One region of the Embleya sp. NPDC020630 genome, then DNA from elsewhere that is predicted to be linked to it. Evidence: riboswitches for the same ligand, from Rfam matches in the RefSeq annotation. Region 1 holds a riboswitch; each other region holds the start of a gene.
What was found. Region 1 has a riboswitch for cyclic di-AMP ahead of ACH4XV_RS07220 (NlpC/P60 family protein). Riboswitches for the same ligand answer to the same signal wherever they lie in the genome.
Positions count from the first base shown of each region.

Region 2: it holds a riboswitch for cyclic di-AMP, as region 1 does, so the genes downstream of both, ACH4XV_RS01910 (transglycosylase family protein) here and ACH4XV_RS07220 (NlpC/P60 family protein) in region 1, are expected to answer to the same signal.
Region 3: it holds a riboswitch for cyclic di-AMP, as region 1 does, so the genes downstream of both, ACH4XV_RS42310 (NlpC/P60 family protein) here and ACH4XV_RS07220 (NlpC/P60 family protein) in region 1, are expected to answer to the same signal.
Region 4: it holds a riboswitch for cyclic di-AMP, as region 1 does, so the genes downstream of both, ACH4XV_RS36630 (transglycosylase family protein) here and ACH4XV_RS07220 (NlpC/P60 family protein) in region 1, are expected to answer to the same signal.

Region 1 covers NZ_JBIRUB010000002.1:233,113-237,231, forward strand. Annotated here, with positions in the region: gene pcrA (DNA helicase PcrA) at 1-345, opposite strand, end outside; gene ACH4XV_RS07210 (PIG-L deacetylase family protein) at 635-1,354, shown strand; gene ACH4XV_RS07215 (hypothetical protein) at 1,374-1,730, opposite strand; cyclic di-AMP (ydaO/yuaA leader) riboswitch at 2,098-2,236, shown strand; gene ACH4XV_RS07220 (NlpC/P60 family protein) at 2,246-3,331, shown strand; gene ACH4XV_RS07225 (LuxR C-terminal-related transcriptional regulator) at 3,424-4,101, opposite strand; gene ACH4XV_RS07230 (PspC domain-containing protein) at 4,098-4,119, opposite strand, start outside.
Region 2 covers NZ_JBIRUB010000001.1:453,766-457,884, reverse strand. Annotated here, with positions in the region: gene ACH4XV_RS01915 (nucleobase:cation symporter-2 family protein) at 1-906, shown strand, start outside; gene ACH4XV_RS01910 (transglycosylase family protein) at 964-1,584, opposite strand; cyclic di-AMP (ydaO/yuaA leader) riboswitch at 1,690-1,872, opposite strand; gene ACH4XV_RS01905 (EthD family reductase) at 2,074-2,409, opposite strand; gene ACH4XV_RS01900 (phosphoenolpyruvate hydrolase family protein) at 2,486-3,349, opposite strand; gene ACH4XV_RS01895 (Tm-1-like ATP-binding domain-containing protein) at 3,351-4,119, opposite strand, start outside.
Region 3 covers NZ_JBIRUB010000026.1:2,313-6,431, reverse strand. Annotated here, with positions in the region: gene ACH4XV_RS42320 (MFS transporter) at 1-1,312, opposite strand, end outside; gene ACH4XV_RS42315 (winged helix-turn-helix transcriptional regulator) at 1,517-1,981, shown strand; cyclic di-AMP (ydaO/yuaA leader) riboswitch at 2,466-2,603, shown strand; gene ACH4XV_RS42310 (NlpC/P60 family protein) at 2,612-3,703, shown strand; gene ACH4XV_RS42305 (DUF72 domain-containing protein) at 3,893-4,119, shown strand, end outside.
Region 4 covers NZ_JBIRUB010000016.1:65,207-69,325, reverse strand. Annotated here, with positions in the region: gene galE (UDP-glucose 4-epimerase GalE) at 1-954, shown strand, start outside; cyclic di-AMP (ydaO/yuaA leader) riboswitch at 1,475-1,696, shown strand; gene ACH4XV_RS36630 (transglycosylase family protein) at 1,701-3,050, shown strand; gene ACH4XV_RS36625 (PIG-L family deacetylase) at 3,412-4,119, opposite strand, start outside.

The DNA of each region.
Region 1 (4,119 bases):
GTGGGTCAGCACACGGGTCTTGCCGGAGCCCGCGCCCGCCACGATGAGCAGCGGGGACCCCTCGTGCACGACCGCGGCGCGCTGTTGCGGGTTCATCCCGTCGAGCAGCCGGGCCGGGTCCACCACGGGGCGCGGGGCGCCGTTGCGGTAGTAGGCGTCGCGCGGCTCGGGCGGCGGTGCGTACTGGCCTTCGTACAGGTCGTCCGGATAGTCCTCCGGCAGGCCGTACACGTGGTTCTCGTCCGGCTCGGGCGGCAGCGGGATCTCGTCCGCGGAGCCGGCGGGGGACTTCTTGGCCGCGGTGTCGAAACCGGGCAGGGGGATGTCGTCGAAGAGGCTGCTCATCGTTCCCCGAGTCTAGGGCGTGTCTTCTGTCCCGCGTCGGGCTCCGCGGCGTCCGGTGCCGTGCATCGGCGTGCCGGCGGAGCACCCGCATAGTGGTTCTATTCGGGTGGTTCGCCGGGGCGGCGAGGTGCGGTGCCGGGCGTCGTGGTGCTCGGCGCGGGACAGAAGACACGCCCTGGGTGGGTGTCGGGCGGGTCGTGCCCGGGTCGTTGTCGCGGGCAGGGATCATTGCGCCGACAAACCATCTTCGCCCCGTCGGACATCGGGTCGACCGTCAAGGGAGTACATCGTGCTGGACGATCGCGACGTGGAGCGGGTCCTGGTGCTGGCCGCGCACCCGGACGACATCGACTTCGGGGCGGCGGGGACGGTCGCCACGTGGACCGAGGCGGGCATCGAGGTGAGTTACTGCCTGGTCACCGACGGGGACGCGGGCGGGTTCGATCCGGCGGTGCCCCGGTCGGAGATCGGCGGGATCCGGCGGGCCGAGCAGAGCGCGGCGGCGGCGCACGTGGGGGTGCGGCAGCTGTACTGGCTGGGGTATCCGGACGGGCGCTTGGCGGCCTCCATGGAACTGCGGCGCGACATCAGCCGGGTGATCCGGCAGGTGCGCCCGCAGCGCATGGTGATCCCGAGTCCGGAGCGGGACTGGGCCCGGCTGGCGCCGAGCCACCCCGACCACCTGGAGGCGGGCGAGGCGGCGATGCGGGCGATCTATCCGGACGCGCGCAACCCGTTCGCCCACCCCGAGCTGCTGGAGGCGGAGGGGCTGAAGGAGTGGACGGTGCCGGAGACCTGGCTGTCGCCGACCGCGGCGCCGAACCACGCGGTGGACGTGACGGAGGTGTTCGAGCGCAAGATCGCGGCGCTGCTGTCGCACGAGAGCCAGACGGGCCATCTACCGGAACTGCGCGAGCACGTCGTGTCGATGCTGGAGGGCAACGCGGCGCGGTTCGACCTGGGCGCCGGACGTATGGCCGAGGTGTTCCGGGTGGTGGACACCCGCTAGCGGCGGCGGGACCGGCGGCTCAGGTCCACACCACGGCGATGGCGATGTTCGCCACGGTCAGCAGGCCGATCGCGCCGAGGACGCGCGCGGACACCCGGTCCGCGGCGCGGTTGCCCCACACCAGCAGCAGGATGACCAGCAGGATGCCGAGCTTGGTGCCGATCTTGGCGGTGTCCACGTCCCGGTCCAGGCCGGACTGCACCACGCCCACCAGGGCCAGGCCGGTGACGAGCATGGTCAGCGCGCCGTGCGTCATCGCGGGCACGATCCGCACGTCGCCGGTGCGCAGCGCGGACATCTGGGTGAGGAAGCCGCCGAGCAGGGCCGCGATGCCCACGATGTGCAGCACCAGCAGGATCTGCCGCAGAACGTCCACGTCGTACAACCCCTCGTCGATCGTCGCCCCGGTGGGCATCCGGCCGGCGTTCTCGGCGCCGACGCCAAGTCCCCGCCGCCGTCCGGCAGCCTAGCCGGCGGCGGTTCACGCCTCACCATCGGTCGAATGCCATTAAAGATCGCCAAAAGGGATCAAGATCGACTTTAGGGAATCCGGGCGCTTTTCCCGTGATACGCGGAGATGGAAACGGTGACATTGGTAAAGTTTTGGCAATACGAAGGCCAATGGTGATGGTCCTGACACGCGTGTGACTAGTGTTCTGCGGCAGGCGATCGGCTCGAGGTCGGCCACCCGGTCGACACGATCGCCTCCGCCGAATTCGGTGACGGGTTTCGGTGACGGTGGGCAACCACGGTCGTCGCGACGCGCAGCCGGAACCGGGGACCCTCGCAGTCCCTTGGGGTGAATCGGTGCTTCGGCACCGTAGGGCGCCTTCTTCCGCCCGAACCCGTCAGCTAACCCGGTAGGCGGCCGAGGAAGGAGACCCGCCACCAGTGGCGTCCCAACGTCGACCCGGGCAACACCGCAAGCCCAAGCCGCGCACCGCCGTGCGTACCGCCGCGACCGTCGTTACGGCCGCCGCGACGATGACCGGCGTGATGACCTTCGCCGGCACCGCGAGCGCGGACCCCGCGCAGTCGTTCCAGCAGACCAAGGACCGCGTCAACCAGCTGCACAGTGACGTGATCAAGGCCACCGACGCCGCCAACGGCGTCGAGGAGCAGATCGAGAAGCAGCAGGGCACCGCGAACCAGACGCAGGCCCGGATCACCGAGGAACAGGCCGCGCTGAACGCCCTGCGCGACCAGATCGGTGTCCTGGCGGCCAACCAGTACCGCAGCGGCGGCCTCCCGCCGTCGCTCTCGCTCGCGCTCAGCGGCGACCCCGAGGGCTACCTGCAGAAGTCGCAGATGTTGTCCCAGCTCGACGGCCAGCAGGCCGCGAAGCTGAAGCAGATCGCGGCGCAGGCCCGAGTTCTCCAGCAGGACCGCACCGAGGCCTCCTCGCAGCTCGCGGAACTGGAGAAGCTGCGCACCGACCTGAACAAGAACAAGACCGACATCCAGGCCAAGCTGGCCGAGGCGCAGCGGTTGCTCAACACGCTCACCGAGCAGCAGAAGAAGGAAGTCCTCGACTCGGACGAGCACGCGAACGACACCACGCGGGGCAACGACCGCAGTTCGCGGGACAAGGACAAGGACACCGCGCCGGCGACCAATGTCCCGGCCTCCGGTCGGGCCCAGGCCGCGATCAACTTCGCGCTGGCACAGATCGGCAAGCCGTACGTCTCCGGCGCCGAGGGCCCCGGCTCGTACGACTGCTCGGGCCTGACCCAGGCGTCCTGGAAGGCGGCGAACGTCTCACTCAGCCGCACCACTTGGACCCAGATCAACGACGGCCCCAGGATCGCCAAGAGCGCCCTCCAGCCGGGCGACCTGGTGTTCTTCTACTCGGACAACCGCCACGTGGGCATGTACATCGGCAACGGCCAGATCGTGCATGCCCCGCGTCCGGGCAAGACCGTGACCAAGGCGCCGCTGGACTCGATGCCGTTCCTCGCGGCCATCCGCCCCGGCTAGAGCCCTCGATCCCCCGGCACATACGACGGCGCCCGTCCTCGGATTCGTTCCGAGGACGGGCGCCGTCGTATGTGCCGGGGGACCGCGACCGGTCAGACCAGTCGCCGATCCGTCGCCCAGCGGGTCAACTCGTGCCGGTTGGACAGCTGCAACTTGCGCAGCACGGCGGAGACATGGGTCTCCACCGTCTTGACCGAGATGACCAGTCGGCGGGCGATCTCCTTGTAGGCGTAGCCGCGCGCGATCAGCCGCAACACCTCGCGCTCGCGCTGGGTGAGCCGGTCCAGGTCCTCGTCGATCGGCGGCACGTCGGTGGCCGCGAACGCGTCCAGTACGAAGCCCGCCAGGCGCGGCGAGAACACCGCGTCGCCCTCGCCGACCCGGCCGATCGCGCGGATCAGCTCGTCGCCGGTGATCGACTTGGTCACATAGCCCCGGGCGCCGCCCCGGATCACCCCGATCACGTCCTCCGCGGCGTCCGACACGGACAGCGCCAGGAAGCGCACCGCCGGGATCAGCGACGCGCACCGGCGCAACACCTCGACCCCGCCGCCGCCGGGCAGGTGCACGTCGAGCAGAACCACCTCGGGGCGGGTCTCGGTGACCACGGCCACCGCGCTCGCCACGTCGTCGGCCTCGCCGACCACCTCGACCGCTTCGCCGATCTCGGCGCGCACGCCGGTGCGGAACATCCGGTGGTCGTCGACGAGGACCACCCGGGTGCGGGGCGTGCCCTCGACGGGTGCGCTACTCGTCTCGGTGGTGTTCACGTGTTCGTCCTTCCCACA
Region 2 (4,119 bases), on a different contig from region 1:
GCCCCGGTCTTTTGCCGACTGGTCCGCTTCTTCCCGCCGGTGGTCGGCGGGACGGTGATCACCCTGATCGGCGTGTCCCTGCCGCCGGTGGCGGGCAACTGGGCGCAGGGCGGCGACCGGAAGGCGGCCGACTACGGCTCGATGACCAATCTGGGCCTCGCCGCCGCGACGCTGGTGGCGATCCTGGTCCTGCATCGGGTGCTGACCGGATTCGGGCAGCGTGTCGCGGTCCTGCTCGGGCTGCTCGTCGGCACGCTACCGGCCATCCCGTTCGACCGGGTGGACGGGGACGCGCTGAGCGGCCTCGCGATGTTCGAGGTGCCAAGGCCCTTCGCCTTCGGGGCACCGCAGTTCGACGTATCGGTGACCGTGTCGATGCTCGTGGTGATGATCGTGTGCATGACCGAGTCGACGGCCGACATCATCGCGCTGAGCGAGGTGGTGGACAAACCCGCCGACGACCGCACCATCGCGGGCGGGCTGCGTGCCGACGGCCCGGCCACCGCGTTCGGCGGCGTGTTCAACGGCTTCGCCTGCACCGCCTTCGCGCAGAACATCGGACTGGTCGCGCTGACCCGGATCCGCAGCCGGTTCGTGGTCGCGGTCTGCGGCGGCTTCCTGGTCCTCATGGGCCTGATGCCGATTGTCGGCGGCCTGGTCGCGCTGGTCCCGCAGCCCATACTCGGCGGCGCGGGCGTGGTCCTGTTCGGCACCGTCGCGGTGGCCGGCATCCGCACCCTGGGCAAGGCCGATCCGAACGCCGGCTCCAATGCGCTGATCGTGGCGGTCGTGCTCAACCTGCTGCTCAACCACACCAGTCGCGCGGGCGGCAAGGCGCCCGCCGAACCCACCGACCCCGCCGTCACGTTGCCGGCCCAGTCCGCCCAACAGCCCACTCGAGCATGACCACATGCACGTGGGCCCCGCCGAAGTGTTCGGCGGGGCCCACGTGGTGAGGGGAGATCAGACGGCGAGCTTGGTGCCCACCGCGATCACGTTCGGGTTGTCGCCGATGACGCCGGCGTTGGCCGTGTGCAGGGCCTTGTAGCCGCCCTTGACACCGAGCTTGGCCGCGATCGCGGACAGCGTGTCACCGGACTTGACGGTGTAGGTGCCGGAGCCCGACGCCCGCTCGGTCGCGGCCGACTTCGGCGCGTCCTGCTTGGCGACGTCCTGCTTGGGCTGCACGTTGAGCTTCGGCGCGTTGCCGGTCGCGGGCTTGGCCTCGGACTTGGGCTCGGCCTTCGGCTCGACCGAGGACTTGGTCTTGCCGGCGGTCGAGGACTCGGCCGTGGCGTTGGCGTCGCCGCCCTTGCCCAGGCCGGCCTTCACGGAGCAGACCGGCCAGGCGCCGGGGCCCTGGCTCGCCAGGACCCGCTCGGCGACGGCGATCTGCTGCGCCTTGGAGGCCTGCGCGGCGCTGGCCGCGTACTGGCTGCCGCCGAACGCGTTCCAGGTGCTCGGGGTGAACTGCAGACCGCCGGAGAAGCCGTTGCCCGTGTTGATGCTCCAGTTGCCGGTGCTCTCGCACTGGGCGACCGCGTCCCAGGTGGACGAAGTCGCGGCGTTCGCGCTGCCCGCCATGCCCACGAGAGGAAGGACGAGACCCGCACCCGCGGCGACGGCGATGCCGGCGCGACGGCCACGAGAGAGCGAACGAACCGGAGCGGTGATGGCACGGAAGGTCATTGATTACCTCGTCGGGCGCCTACGAAGTTAGCTGTCGGGTTCGGACGATTGGCCCGGCCTCGCCTGTCACAGGCATGGCTTCACCCCAGGCATCGGCAGTGCCGATGTCGGCTCACTTGGTTCCCCCGCTCCTGCCGCCAGTCAATTTCGACTGCTTCCCTCGGGCGGCGGCAGGATTCGGCGTACCGCCCGGGGAGTCCGCTTGTGCGAACAACCACGAAGCTACGCACCGGTTCGCCGGGTTGGCAAACATTTCGGGCGGTTTGTGACGTCCCCCATAAGGGGGAATAACACCTATTTGCCCGATTTGTCGCCATCCTTGCAGGTCACGGCTCCGGCGTACACGGTGCGCGGCCGCGTGGTCACGCGTGCGTCAGCGACGGGCTATTCCGTCGCGGGCAGCTCTACCGGAACCACTACCCGCTCCTCGTCCCAGAGGAACGTCGCGCCGCCGGTCGCGAAATTGGGCACATCGGCCACCGTGGCCCGCCCCTCGGGCGAATCCAGCACAGCCTCGAGTTCCGCGCGCGAGGGCGCGTACAGCGCGACCACCAGGTAATAGGGCGGCTTCGCGCCGGACGGATCCGGTTCGCACTTGCCGATGGTCCAGCCGGTCAGCCCCGGCATGGTGCGGGCCAGCGGGACGTGCTTGTCCCAGTAATAGGAGTCGAACGCCGCCGGGTCTTCGGGGTGGCCGTAGAGCACGGTCAACTTGTACATGCCGGGTCCTCACGCTCGTGATGGTCGGACGGACGGACGTGCGCTTGCGCCAGGCGGCTGCTGCCGGGCGCGGTCGTTACGGATGTGCCGGGGTGTCGCCCGTCGTGGCGGCGTCCCCACTCGGGGTGATGCTCTTGAACGCCCGTGCCTGCTCGGTGATGGCCACCTCGGTCGGCAGGCGCTCCATGCTGGAGGCGCCGAAGAAGCCGACCACGCCGGTGGTGTGGGCCAGCACGTACGCCGCGTCCTCGGGTTCGGCGATCGGCCCGCCGTGGCACAGCACCAGCACGTCGGGATCGACCTCCGCCGCCGCGTCGCGCATCTCCTGCACCCGCTCAACCGCCTGGTCGAGGGTGACCGCGGTGGTCGCGCCGATGCTGCCCTTGGTGGTCAGGCCCAGGTGCGGCACCAGCACATCGGCGCCGGCCGCCGCCATCGCACGGGCCTGCTCGGGGTCGAAGACGTACGGCGCCGTGAGCAAGCCGCGCTCCGCCGCCAGCCGGATCATCTCCACCTCCAGGTCGTAGCCCATCCCGGTCTCCTCCAGGTTCTGCCGGAAGACACCGTCGAACAGGCCGACCGTCGGGAAGTTCTGCACTCCCGCGAAGCCCATGGCCGCGAGTTGGTCCAGGAAGTGCGGCATGATCCGGAACGGATCGGTGCCGCACACCCCCGCGAGGACCGGGGTACTGCGCACCACCGGCAGCACTTCGCCCGCCATCTCCACCACGATCGCGTTGGCGTCGCCGTACGGCAGCAGTCCCGCCAACGAACCCCGGCCGGCCATGCGATAGCGGCCCGAGTTGTAGATGATGATCAGGTCCACACCCCCGGCCTCGGCGCACTTGGCGGACAATCCGGTGCCCGCGCCCGCGCCGATCACGACGCCGCCCTGCTCGACCGTCGTGCGCAGTCGGCCCCGCGCCTCGCGTCCGTTCATCTCAGTCCACGTGTCCCTTCGTGATCAATTCGTGCAATCGATCCGCCGCCGCCTTGGCGAACGCCGGATCGTTGATGTCCGTCGCGACCTCGCGCACCTCGACGGCGGTCCCGTCGAGGCCGGCGCGCAACGCGTCGAACAACGCCGTATCGGCGTCGGAATCGTAGAAGGGTGCGCCCTCGACGTCGATCGCCGAGACTCCGCGCAGCGGCAGGTACAGCGCGGTGGGCCCGGTCGCGTCGAGCAGTTTGGCCGCGATCCGCCGTCCCAGTTCGGCGTTTTCGGCCGGTGTGGTGCGCATCAGCGTCACGGTCGGGTTGTGCACGTACAACAGCCGGTCCTCGAAACGCGGCGGAACGGTGTCGCGGGGGCCGAAGTTCACCATGTCCAGTGCGCCCACGCTGACCACCTGCGGCAGCCCCACGCGCCCGGCGGCGGTCAGCCGTTGCGGACCCGCGCTGAGCACCCCGCCGACCAGGTCGTCCGCCAGCTCGGTGGTGGTCAGGTCGAGGACCCCGGCCAGGAATCCGCCCTCGGCCAGGTTCTCCATCGCCCGGCCGCCGGCTCCGGTGGCGTGGAACACCAGCACCTCGTAACCGAGTTCGTTGAGCCGCTCGCGCGCCGCGTCCACCGCCGGCGTGGTCACCCCGAACTGGGTCGCGGCCACCAGCGGTCGGCCCTCGCCGGTCACCCCGGCGACCGCCGCGCGATCCTCGGCGTAGCCGCCGGCCATGCCCGCGATCGCGTCCGCGGCGTTGCCCAGGATGCGT
Region 3 (4,119 bases), on a different contig from region 1:
CGCCCAGCGCCACCCCGACCAGCGGCACGATCAGCGCCGTGCGGAAGCCGTCCAACTCGGAGCCGCCCACACCGGCCAGGACCGCGGTGACCGTCGACAGGCCCAGCGCCGCGCCGAACTGGAAGGCGGTGTACAGGAGTCCGCCGGCCAGGCCCTGTTCGTCCTCGTCGATGCCGTCGGTCGCGGCGATGGTGAGCGGGCCGTACGCCAGCGCGAAGGCCAGACCGAGCAGCAGCATCGTCGGGAACATCGCCATGTAGGAGGTGTCGCCGTCGATCGACAGGAACAGCGCGTACGCCGCGGCGGCCGCCACCATCCCGCCGAGGATCACCCGCAGGTTCCCGAAGCGCTCCACCAGTCGCGGTGTCAGCGTCGGCGCGAGTACTGCGTCGGCCCCGACCGCGAGCAGCGCGAAACTGGTCTCCAGGGTCGACCAGCCGCGGATCTCCTGGAGGTAGAAGACCGCGATGAACTGGAACCCGAAGAACGAGCCCGCGAACAACATCGCGCCCAGGTTCGCCCGGACCAGCGCGCCCGAGCGCAGGATGCCGAGGCGTACCAGCGGATTCGCCGCGCGTCGTTCGATGGCCACGAAGGCGAGCAGGAGGGCGACCCCGCCCGCGAAGACCACGATCGTCCGGCCCGGGCCGTCGGCGGGGTGTTCGAGCCGGACCACGCCGTAGACCAGCAGCAACATCGAGCCGGTCACGCTGATCGCGCCGACGAGGTCGAAGCCCCCGCCGGCCTCCGGCCGCTCGTCCCGGGGGATCAGCGCCGACGCCGCCGCCAGGATCACCGCGGCGAGCGCGACCGGTACGAAGAACACCAACCGCCAATCGATCGCGGTCAGCAGTCCGCCGATCACCAGGCCGAGCGAGAAGCCGCCCGCGGCGGTGCCCGCGTAGAAGAGCAGTGCCCGGTTGCGCTGCGGCCCCTCCGGGAAGCCGGTGGTGATGATGGACAGCCCGGCGGGGGTCATGAAGGCGGCCGAGGCGCCGGTCACGAAGCGGGCCACGATCAGCATCCAGCCCTCGGTGGCGAATCCGCCCAGGCCGGAGAAGACCAGGAAGACGGTCAGCCACAGGAGGAACATCCGCCGCCGGCCGAGCAGATCGGCGGTGCGGCCGCCGAGGAGCATGAAGCCGGCGTAGGCGAGCACGTACGCGCTCATCACCCAGCTCACGCCACCGGTGGACATGCCCAGGTCCTCGCGGATGGTGGGCAGCGCGACGTTGAGCATCGCGATGTCGATGCCCTCGAGGAAGATCGCGCCGCAGAGGACGAGCAGCATGCCCCAGGCGCGGGGGCTCATTCGGCCGGCGGGGGCGTCGCCGGGGGTGGATTCGGGGGCGGATTCGGCGGCGCTGCCGGGTGCGGACGTGGATGTGGACATGCGACAGCCCCTCGGGACGCGGGTGGGTGGGATCGCGGTGGGATCGGGGTGCCGGGGGCGGTTCTTCGGACGAACCCGGTTCCCTCTTGTAACCGACCCCATCCTTCGGCAGCATCGACTTCCATGGAAGAAGGCACTTCGAAGGAACCGACCCCCTGCCCGAGTAACCAGGAGGACTACGACGCCCTCCAGTGGGACGTGCGCGAGGGGTGCGAGGTCCGGCAGATCCTCGACCGGGTCGCCGACAAGTGGTCGCTTCTGGTGATCGCGATCCTGGAGAGCCGTACGTTGCGCTTCACCGAGTTGCGGCGGGAGATCGACGGGATCAGCCAGCGCATGCTCACCGTGACGCTGCGCCAGCTCGAACGCGACGGCCTGGTGCGCCGCACGGTGTATCCGGTCGTGCCGCCTCGGGTGGACTACGCGCTCACCCCGATGGGGACCACGCTGCACACCACGATCCGCTCGCTGGTCACCTGGACCGAGGAACATCAGGAACGCATCGCCGAGGCGCGGGCGGAGTACGACGCGCGTGTGGGAGCGGAAGGCGACCTGGCCGTGGCGGCGGGGCGGTCGGTGTCGGGATAGGTCGGGGTAGTGGGCGCGGTGCCGGCCCGGGGGCGATTTTCGAATCCGGGTTCGGGGTCTGCCCACACCTGTTCGGTGTCGCTCGATGTCGCGTATTCGCCTCGGCTCGGCCGGACCGGTGAATGTCCGGTTCGAAAAGGACGGGCAGGCCGGGCGAAACAGCGGAGCCTCGGGAGTGGTATCCCCGCGATCGGCCCATTTCGCGGATGCGGCGACGTTTGCGGAGGTCGGACGGCGGATCCTTGCCGCCAATCGTTGCCAAATCGGTCCAAGATCGACTTACGGGATTCCGAGTGCTTTTCCTGTGATACGACGACCGGTGAAACGGAACTCTTGGCAAAGATTTGGTAATGTAGAGACTCGGGGTGAGGGTCGTGACACGCCTGTGACTATCGTTCTGCGATAGGCGAGCGGCTCCACGTCGGCCACCCGGTCGACACGATCGCCTCCGCCGAATTCGGTGACGGGTTTCGGTGACGGTGGGCAACCGCGGTCGTCGCGACACGAAGCCGGAACCGGGGACCCTCGCAGTCCCTGGGGTGAATCGGTGCTCCGGCACCGTAGGGCGCCTTCTTCCGCCCGAACCCGTCAGCTAACCCGGTAGGCGGCCGAGGAAGGAGACCGCCGCCAGTGGCGTCCCAGCGTCGATCCGGGCAGCACCGCAAGCCCAAGCCCCGCACCGCCGTGCGTACAGCCGCGACCGTGGTCACGGCCGCCGCGACGATGACCGGTGTGATGACCTTCGCCGGCACCGCGAGCGCGGACCCCGCGCAGTCGTTCCAGCAGACCAAGGACCGCGTCAACCAGCTGCACAGCGAGGCGATCAAGGCCACCGAAGCCGCCAACGGCGTCGACGAGCAGATCACCAAGCAGCAGGGCACCGCGAACCAGACCCAGGCCCGGATTACCGAGGAACAGGCCGCGCTCAACACGCTGCGCGACCAGATCGGTGTCCTGGCGGCCAACCAGTACCGCAGCGGCGGCCTCCCGCCGTCGCTCTCGCTCGCGCTCAGCGGCGACCCCGAGGGCTACCTGCAGAAGTCGCAGATGTTGTCCCAGCTCGACGGCCAGCAGGCCGCGAAGCTGAAGCAGATCGCGGCGCAGGCCCGAGTTCTCCAGCAGGACCGCACCGAGGCCTCCTCGCAGCTCGCGGAACTGGAGAAGCTGCGCACCGAGCTGAACCGGCACAAGGGCGAGATCCAGAACAAGCTCACCGAGGCGCAGCGCCTGCTGAACACGCTCACCGCGCAGCAGCAGAAGGAAGTCCTCGACTCGAACGAGCACAAGAACGACGCCGGTTCGCGCACCGAGACCGACCGCAGCTCGCGCGACAAGACGGACCCGCCGACGACGGGCAAGGACGTTCCCGTGTCCGGCCGGGCGGCGGCCGCGATCGCGTTCGCGCGCGCCCAGATCGGCAAGCCGTACGCGCCGCGAGGCGTCGGCCCCGACTCGTACGACTGCTCGGGCCTGACCCAGGCCTCGTGGCGAGCGGCCAACGTCTCGCTCAGCCGCACGACGTGGACCCAGGTCAACGACGGCCCGCGGATCTCCAAGGACGCGCTCAAGCCGGGCGACCTGGTGTTCTACTTCTCGGACAACTCGCACGTGGGCATGTACATCGGCAACGGCAAGATCATCCACGCCCCCCGCCCCGGCAAGAACGTAACCGAGGCCCCCCTGGACTCCATGCCGTTCTACGCGGCCGTCCGCCCGGGCTAGACCGAACGACCGCGCGCGAGCACGCGCGCGTTCACGGCGATCGGTCCCGGGAAGCGCGGCACCCACCTCCCGGACCGATCGCCGTCGTCGTTGCCGCCGGTGCTTCGGGGCACGCGGTATCTCGGGTTGCCCTGCCTGCCCTGCCTTGCCTTGGCGAAGGTTCCGGGAACCGGGGTAGGCGTGTGGACCATGGGTCGTATATCGGTGGGCACTTGTTCGTGGACCGACTCCGCCTTGGTCTCCAGTGGTTGGTATCCGGCCGAATGCCGGGACGCGGAACACCGACTTCGGTACTACGCACGGCAGTTCCCGGTGGTCGAGGTGGACGCGACCTACTACGCGTTGCCCAGCATCCGCAACAGTCTGCTGTGGGTGGACCGTACGCCTGACGGATTCACCTTCGACGTCAAGGCGTT
Region 4 (4,119 bases), on a different contig from region 1:
ACCGGCGGTGCCGGGTACATCGGGACGCATGTCGTGCGAGTGTTGCTCGCGGCCGGTGAGGACGTGGTCGTCGTCGACGACTTCTCCTCGGGCGAGCGGAAGCGGGTGCCCGACGGGGTGCCGCTGATCGTCGGGTCGGTCCTGGATCGGGCACTCCTCGACGAGACGTTCCGGACGCACCGGGTCGACGGCGTGGTGCACATCGCGGCCAAGAAGCAGGTGCCCGAGTCGGTCGCGCGTCCCCTCTACTACTACGAGGAGAACGTGGAGGGCCTGCGCACGCTGCTCGCGGCGATGGTCGCGGCCGAGGTGCCCCGGATCGTGTTCTCCTCCAGCGCCGCCGTCTACGGCATGCCCGACGTGGACCTGGTCGACGAGGACACCCCGTGTCTGCCGATCAACCCGTACGGCGAGAGCAAGCTGGTCGGCGAGTGGCTGATCCGGGCCACCGCGCGGGCGCACGGGATCTCCTACGCCTCGCTGCGCTACTTCAACGTCGCGGGCGCCGGCGCGCCGGAGCTCGCGGACGCGGGCGTGTCCAACCTCGTGCCGATGGTGCTGGAGAAGTTGACGGCCGACCGGGCGCCGGTGATCTACGGGGACGACTACGCCACCCCCGACGGCACCTGTGTGCGCGACTTCATCCACGTGGTGGACCTGGCCGAGGCGCACGTGGCCGCCGCCCGCCGGCTCGCCGCCGACCCGGACACACGCCTGGTGCTCAACGTCGGCCGCAGTCGGGGTACCTCGGTCCGCGAGATGGTGGAACTCATCCGCGAGGTCACCGGTTTGCGCGAGTTCGCGCCCCAGACGCTGCCCCGGCGCGCCGGCGACCCGGCCCGGGTGGTCGCGAGTGCCGAGCGCATCGCGGCCGAACTGGGCTGGAAGGCCCGCCTGGACGTCTCCGACATGGTGGAGAGCGCGTGGGCGGGGTGGCAGGCGCGGCGCGGGTAGACGGGCGCGGGACGCGCCACGGGGTGAGCGCCGGGCCGGCCGAACGTGTGCCGCGCGTCCTGTGCTCCCGAATCACCCCGAGCGCCTTCGTGTGCTCCGAACGCCTCGATGCGACGCCGGCTGCCCGGTCGGCGTCGCGGGGAGTGCGTGGAGTGAAGTGCGCCGGGATGAATCGGACTTGGGGCTTTTGTCCTGTGGGCCGAATCACTACGGCTGCGGGTGCAGACGGGTACGGCGATGGGTAACGACGCCATTCCGGACCCGAGACGCGCGATGCGCCTGTGACGAACGGGGTTTCGGTGATCATTCCCGGGTGATCCATACGAGGCTTGATCAAGGTTCTTTGTCACCCGATCCGGCCGAATCCACCACGGAACGCCAACTACGGTCCTTTCCGTAAGGGATCATCTACATTGCGCTCAACCGCAAAACGGATAATCGGCTTCTATCCGACACAGACTTGTGATCTTCGGCGGGGCCTGCTTAGCGTTCGATCCGTCCGTATCCCACACGGACCCCGATCGCCGGTACGCCGAATCCTGTCGCCGGCCGTTCGGGAGGCTGACGAGCACCACACGACAGGAGCGGGGGAACCACAGGTGAACCGCCGCGCACGGCACCGATCGAGACGGTCGGCGGCCGTGAACGGCTTGGGGTGAAGCCACGTTCTTCGGAACGTGACCGGGCTATCGATCTCCGGCCCGAATCCGACAGCTCACCTCGTAGGCGTGGGAGAGGATCCAGCCATGCTGTCCGGAACCGGGCGTCATCGCCGTCGCAGCACCAGCAGGACCACGCGTCTGATCGCCGCGGCCGGCGTCGCCGGTGTCGGCGTCGCCATGCCGATCATCGGGGCGGGCACGGCTCAGGCCGCGTCCGTGAGCACCTGGGACAAGGTCGCCCAGTGCGAGAGCACGGGCAACTGGAAGATCAACACCGGTAATGGCTTCTACGGCGGCCTCCAGTTCACCCAGAGCACCTGGAACGAGTTCGGCGGCTCGCAGTACGCCGCGCGCGCCGACCAGGCGACCAAGAGCCAGCAGATCGCGATCGCCGAGAAGGTGCTCAAGAGCCAGGGCCCCGGCGCCTGGCCGGTCTGCTCGGTCAAGGCGGGCCTGACCCGCGGCGGTGCCGCTCCGGACCTCGACACGGGCTCGGCGGGCGGCAAGACCGCGCCGAAGACGGCCCCGAAGACGGAGAGCGCCAAGCCGGCGCCGAAGACCGAGACCGCCAAGCCGAAGATCGAGGTCAAGAGCGAGGCGCCGAAGACCGAGGCGCCCAAGGACGAGACTCCCAAGACCGAGGCGCCCAAGGCCGAGACGACCGCCAAGACGGACGCGACGGGCGGCTCCTACGTCGTGGTCGCCGGCGACACGCTGTCGCAGATCGCGAACGCCCGGAACGTGCCAGGCGGTTGGCCGAAGCTGTACGAGGCCAACAAGAGCGTGGTCGGCGAGAACCCGGACCTGATCTTCCCGGGCCAGCAGCTCACGGTCGACGGCAAGGCCGCGCCGGCCGCCGAGACCAAGACCGAAACCAAGACCGACCCCAAGGCCGAGGCGCCGAAGGCGGAGACGCCCAAGGCCGAGACCAAGACCGAGGTCAAGCCGGCCGCCGCGCCGAAGACCACGGTCAAGTCCGAGAGCACCAAGGCCGACTCCTCGGCCAAGGGCTCCGAGCAGGCCTCCGGTTCGTATGTCGCCCCGGTCTCCGGCGCCACCCTGACCGCGAGCTTCGGCTCGGGCGGGTCGCGCTGGTCCAGCGGCCACCACACCGGCCAGGACTTCGCCGTCTCGACCGGCACCACGGTGCGCGCGGTCACCTCCGGCACGGTCGTCTCGGCCGGCTGGGGCGGCGCGTACGGCAACGAGGTCGTGATCCGGCACGCGGACGGCAAGTACACCCAGTACGCGCACCTGTCCTCGATCTCGGTCAAGGCCGGGATGAAGGTGCAGACCGGCCAGAAGATCGCGCTCTCCGGCGCGACCGGCAACGTCACCGGCCCGCACCTGCACTTCGAGGTCCGCACCACGCCGAACTACGGCTCCGCGGTCAACCCGATGACGTGGCTGCGCAGCCACGGCGTGAACGTCTGATCCACCGCACTCCCGCGCCGAACGGCGGGCGTCCCCTTCGGGGGATGCCCGCCGTTCGCACGTGCGGGCCGCGCGGGCGCGGGGGTGGGGCGGGCGCGGCGAGCGGCCGGGCGGGCCTGGCACGGGGGGGGCGAGGCCGACGCGGGGCGGGCGGCAGGCCGGGGGTGGGGGACGCGCGGGGCGGGTGGGTGGAAGTCCCGGGGCGTAGGACGATTCCGGCGCGGGGGTCGGGTGCCGGAGCTTCAGGCGCCGGGGTTCAGGCGCCGAGGCTTCAGGCGCCGAGGCTTCAGGCGCCGAGGCTTCAGGGGTCGGGGCTTCAGGGGTCGGGGCTTCAGGCTTCGGGGCTTCGGGGGGCGGGGCTTCAGGGCAGGCGGGTCGTGTGCAGGGTGGTGGTCGGGTCGAGCCACAGGGCGAGTGGGCGGCCCGTGCCGTCGAGGGTGGTGGTCGGGCCGGTCGGGGTCGGGTGGTCGTCGAGCACGAGCGGGGTGGGGGTCGCGCCGAGCACCACCGGGCGGCCCTCGGCGTCCCGGGTCGCGGTGAGCAACGTGCCGTCGGGGCGGGGCAGTTGCCATAGCGGCTCGTAGCCGGCCCCGGCCGTGCGCGTGGCCGTGGGCACCCACGTGGCGGGGCCGGCCTCGGTCGTGCCCGCGATCTCGGCCGTGCCGGCCCGCCGGTAGCCGACCGTGACCCGGCCGTCGGCGCCCACCGACGCGGCGGGCGGCCCGACCGGGTGATCCGCCGCGATCGTGCGCGGCGGACCGGACCGGTCGCCGACCACGTCCCAGGCGCGGATGCCCTCTCGGGCCGTGCCGAACACGGTGACCCGGCCGTCGGGGCGGGTGACCGCGGTCGGGCCCTCGACGATCTCGGCGCCGCCGAGGTCGCGCCACGGCGACCACACCGTGCTCCCGGCGGGCAGGTACCGCGTGCCGATGCCCTTGGCCCGATCGCGCGCGAACAGGTGCAGCCCGCCCGCGCCGTCGGCTTGCGCCACCGGTGGGCCCAGGCCCGTCGCGCCGCCGTCCGGGCCGCCCAGGTCCTGCCACGGGCCCAGGCCGCCGCCGGGCGC